2 regions of the Pseudoalteromonas apostichopi genome follow, and region 1 is predicted to be linked to the other one. Evidence: riboswitches for the same ligand, from Rfam matches in the RefSeq annotation. Region 1 holds a riboswitch; the other holds the start of a gene.
The links. A riboswitch is a leader RNA that binds a small molecule or an ion and turns the genes downstream of it on or off. The one in region 1 is predicted to bind lysine.

Region 1 (2,405 bases):
ATGAATGCATCATCCTCAATAACCACTGGGCTTGCACCAATAGGCTCAAGCACGCCACCTAATTGTACTGCTGCACTTAGGTGAACATTTTTACCCACTTGTGCACATGAACCCACTAATGCGTGGCTGTCGACCATAGTACCTTCGTCGATGAACGCGCCAATATTCACATACGCTGGTGGCATAATAATAGTGCCTTTAGCAACGTGTGCACCACGACGAACACTGCTACCACCTGGTACCATACGTACGCCTGCATCTGCTGCAAAGCCTTGTGGTGCTAAGTTGTGCTTATCAACAAAACCACCTGGGAACTCGGTGTTAGTGCCATTTTTAAATGCTTCTAAAATGCCTTGTTTAACTTCAATATTAGCATGCCAGTTGCCGTTCTCGTCTTGTGTTGCTGCGCGAACTGCGCCTGATTCTAAGTTGTTTAATAATTCTAACCAGCTCATGATAAAACCTGTTTTTAGTTCCAAGATAAAATAGTGTTATTTGCGTGGGTGATGCCGTCTGTTTGCTCAAGCTCTAAATGCGTAAGTGGCGGACGTAAATGCGGGGTATTTATTTTACCTTGCAGGTGCATCAGTACTTTTACGGGGATTGGGTTTGCTACAGCAAATAGACTTTGAATTGCTTGCGACCAATCAGTGAATAGATTTGGGTATTGACCACTTAAACAGCGTTTAACAAACTCATGGGTTTGGCTTGGCCAAGCATTAGCGGCAACCGAAACTAAACCTTTTGCACCGGCTTGAGCAAAATACGGCATAAGTGCATCATCGCCACTGAAAATGGCAAGTTTTGGTGATGCCGTTCTAAAGCCTTCAAACTTGCTAATATCGCCGCTGGCTTCTTTTAAAGCCCAAAGGTTTTTGTGGTCGGCAAGGTTTTTAATTACCTGTGGTGAAATTTCAACTGCGCTGCGCCCTGGTACGTTATACAACATACAAGGGTGATGACTTGCGTTAAGTAGGCTTTCAAACCAATGTGTTTGACCCACAACACCAGGTTTTGCATACAGAGGTGAGCCTAACAGGTAGCCATGAATTGGCAGCTGATTGCAGTATTCAACCCATGCAATTTGCTGCTTTAGGTTCATGCCACCCACAGCGATCATCAGTGGCACACTCGGTGCCAATTGGCAAACATGCTCGACAATGGCTTGTTGTTCTTTAAGTGAAAGCGCTAGTCCTTCACCGGTACTGCCAAGCAATAAAATGCCGTTATTTGCGGCTTGCTGTTCAGTGACCAGTTGCTCTAGGGCCGTGTAATCGACCTCGCCAGATTCAGAAAATGGCGTGACAAGCGCTGTCCATAATGGATAGTCATTTAAATCAAAATTGTTGATCATCTCTCACGAACTTATAAGGTATTCGAAGAGTATATGCGGGAACATTTGAATGGGGCCGCATGTCGTCATTCGAACAAGGTATAATTCGAAGAGCGAATGGGCTTAAAATAATAAAGACGCGACGGCCTTATTATACTAAGACCAGAAGCTCTCCACCAAACTAATCAATAGCGCTTTGCTATTGTTGGTGACAGTCGCTGGGATTCAGCCCAGTCGCCCGAAATAAGCACCTCACAAACGGTGTTACTTCTCGGCGTTAATTCCCCTCACGTATGATCAACAGAGTCTGTGCTCTTCCCATACGTTACCTGAATAACGCACCTCTTCCAGCCCTTTATGCTCGCTTTTAAGGTAAAAGCCAACATAGTTAAATAGGGTATTGGCGGCGATTAAAGCATTTTAGCCATCTAGGTGTCAAGCTGATGAGTTTGTTTTTTAGTGACCAATTTTGCAACATGGTTACGTATAACCGTGTTTTTACGTACACTTAGCGTTAACCAAATAAATTGGAAAAATGATGGAAAAATTTAACGATATTTATCAGCGAGCCGTATCTCGAAAGGGTAGCGAAGACATGCTGCGAGCACTGCTATCAAACCCGCTCGATGATACTGATATTGCCAAAATGCATGATGATTTATGGTTAGAAGAGTTTACTCGTAAAATCTTTCAAAGTGGTTTTTATTGGTCAGTTATTAACAATAAATGGGCTGGTTTTTGCGAAGTGTTTTGGGATTTTAGCATTGAAAAATTGTTAATGATGCCGCCGGATATGCTCGAGCAAAAAGCCAGTGATGAACGAATTGTTCGTAATTTTAAAAAAGTACAAACAATCCCTGAAAATGCGTATATGATCCATGAAATCGCGGAGAAACATGGCAGCTTTAGTCAGTTTATTGCTGACTGGCCAAGTGATAATATTATTGGGTTATGGGCTTATCTCAAAAAGCATGGTGCACGTTTAGGCGGGAATACTGGCCCATACGCTTTACGGGCGCTAGGTAAAGATACCTTTTTGCTTTCTCGTGATGTAGAAGCCTACTTGCGTGCC
Region 2 (2,405 bases), 1.7 Mb from region 1:
TTCTGGGCTTTTGACTGTTAATAGAATTTGGTTTTTACGCTGTGTTACTGCACGAATACCTGGTTGCTGAGATTTTTCTTTTTCAATCCATGTACCACCTAATTGTGGCTCACGGCTTGAACCAACAAACACACTAATATGACTACGGCTCGCAGGTAAAATGGTTGCAGGATGCAGTACTTTTGCACCAAACGTTGCCATCTCTGCCGCTTCATCAAAACTCAAGCGTGCAATTGGGCTTGCTTTAGCGCATAAACGCGGATCAGTACTGAAAATACCCACAACATCAGTCCAAATATGCACGCTTTTTGCGTTAATTGCTTCTGCAAGTAATGCCGCGCTGTAATCTGAACCTCCACGCCCTAAAGTGGTTGTTTGATTATGTTCATTGCTACCAATAAAACCCTGAGTTACTACAACGTGGTCATCAAGTAGCGGCACTAAATGCTCTTTAGCAGCCGCAGCGGTTGCTGCAACATTCGGTGTTGCTTTAGCAAATTGGCTATCTGTTTTTAGCACCTTGCGTACATCAAAACGCACCGCATCAAGACCTTGCCCACGCAATACTTGTGTAAATAAATACGATGATAAACGCTCACCAAAGCTAAGTAGCTCATCTTGCTCCGCTACTGACTTAACCCCTTCTGATGCCAGTTTTTGAAAGGCTTTGAGGGTTTCATTAAAGCCATGAGCTAAGTCAGCATCAAGCGATAGCTCAGCTAAAATAGCTTCTTGAATGGCTACCACACCTGTGATGTGCTCGTCACGCTCAGCCGCGCTCAAATCAGCTTTACACAATGCAACTAAATGATTTGTCACGCCAGCACTGGCACTCACAGCAACAATACGAACTTGATTATCAGCACAAATGATTTCTGCGCAGCGGCTCATAGCATCAAAGTTAGCTACACTGGTGCCACCAAATTTTGCAACAACGTAATCTGATTTTGTGTTGGCGGCTAATTGGGTATTCATGTCGTCTCCTTTTGTGGAAAACTATCCACAGTAATTCAAGAAGAACTCGGCAAGGGGGTGCTTTGAAAATAAAGAGTAGTCCATGCCAGAAGCTCTCCACCTAGTTTGGTGACAGTTTTGAGGATTCAGCCCCATAAACCGAAAAGTAACCGTGACGTCCGGCTAATTTTCTCGGCGAGTACTTCCCTCATTAATGGTCATCGGCGTTCGTCACCTCACATTAACTACCTAAGTATCGCACCTCTTCTGAATGTTAAGTTAACACCTGGTTAAAATAACAAAGCCTGCTAAAAAAGCAGGCTTTGAAAGTTAACGTTTAGACGTCTAGCTGTCAAGTTGTTTTATGAAATTAAACTGCCTGCTAAGTGCGACCCGTAATAGCCAACGGTATAAGCAATTAATAAATAAACCGACATTTTAAGATAGCTCATAAAGGTCAGTGCTTTTACTTTACTCATGGCGATAATACCTGCCGCAGAGCCGATAATAAGCATTGAACCACCTACCCCTGTTGCGTATGTAAACGACAACCACTGCTGTGGACTCATCACAATATCTGCTTTTAAAAGTGCTGCAGTTAAAGGTACGTTATCTACCGCTGCTGATAATAGCCCCATCATGTAGTTTGCATACTCAGGCGCCATCAACTCATATAGGTGAGTAAACTTAGCAAGCATACCTACTTCTTTTAATGCACCAACCAGCAATAACACACCTACGAAGAACAATAAGGTGTCGTACTCAATCTCACGAATATAATCGATAATTTTTTTGTTGACGTCTTTTTTGCGCATTAAGAATTGCGCAACCAAAAACATTAGTGATAAACCAAATAAAAAGGTTAAAAGCGGTGGCACATTATAAAGCACGCTCAAAGTTAACGTGGCAATAATCGTCGAGAAGAAGATAACCGCAATAGTAATATCTGTTTTTTCAATACGACGAGCTGTTTGCTTTTCAAATACTACATTACCCGACATACCTACCGATAACATTGCCGCAAGCAGTGCAACACTTGTCAGTGCAGGCGCAATTAATAATAGTAAATTAGCAATGGTGACCTTTTCGTCTAAGAAAATCATAAGGGTTGTAACATCACCCGTGATCAACGACACCCCACCCGAGTTAACACTAAATACAATCAAGGTTGCATATTTTATTAATTTTTTAGGATCTAATTTTAGTGACATCACCACCGCAAGTGAGATTAAAGTCGCAGTTATATTGTCTGATATCGATGAAAATAAGAACGAAAAGCCACCAATCAGAAACATCAACTTTCGTTCACTGATTTGATTTGGCATAATTTTATGAACAATATTCTGGATAAAGCCTTTAGAGTTTAAATACGCAACAAAGGTCATAGCTGCCATTAAAAACAGCCATAAAGTCGCGATCTCTAATATATTGTGATCCAGTTGATGTTGTAT

Region 2: linked by a shared signal. The riboswitch ahead of lysC (lysine-sensitive aspartokinase 3) and the one ahead of dapA (4-hydroxy-tetrahydrodipicolinate synthase) in region 1 are both predicted to bind lysine.

The regions. Positions count from the first base shown of each region.
Region 1 covers NZ_AP028065.1:1,936,392-1,938,796, forward strand. The annotation lists gene QUE86_RS08670 (2,3,4,5-tetrahydropyridine-2,6-dicarboxylate N-succinyltransferase) at 1-455, opposite strand, end outside; gene dapA (4-hydroxy-tetrahydrodipicolinate synthase) at 470-1,354, opposite strand; lysine riboswitch at 1,492-1,688, opposite strand; gene QUE86_RS08680 (DNA-3-methyladenine glycosylase I) at 1,872-2,405, shown strand, end outside.
Region 2 covers NZ_AP028065.1:205,810-208,214, forward strand. The annotation lists gene lysC (lysine-sensitive aspartokinase 3) at 1-975, opposite strand, end outside; lysine riboswitch at 1,057-1,229, opposite strand; gene nhaD (sodium:proton antiporter NhaD) at 1,317-2,405, opposite strand, start outside.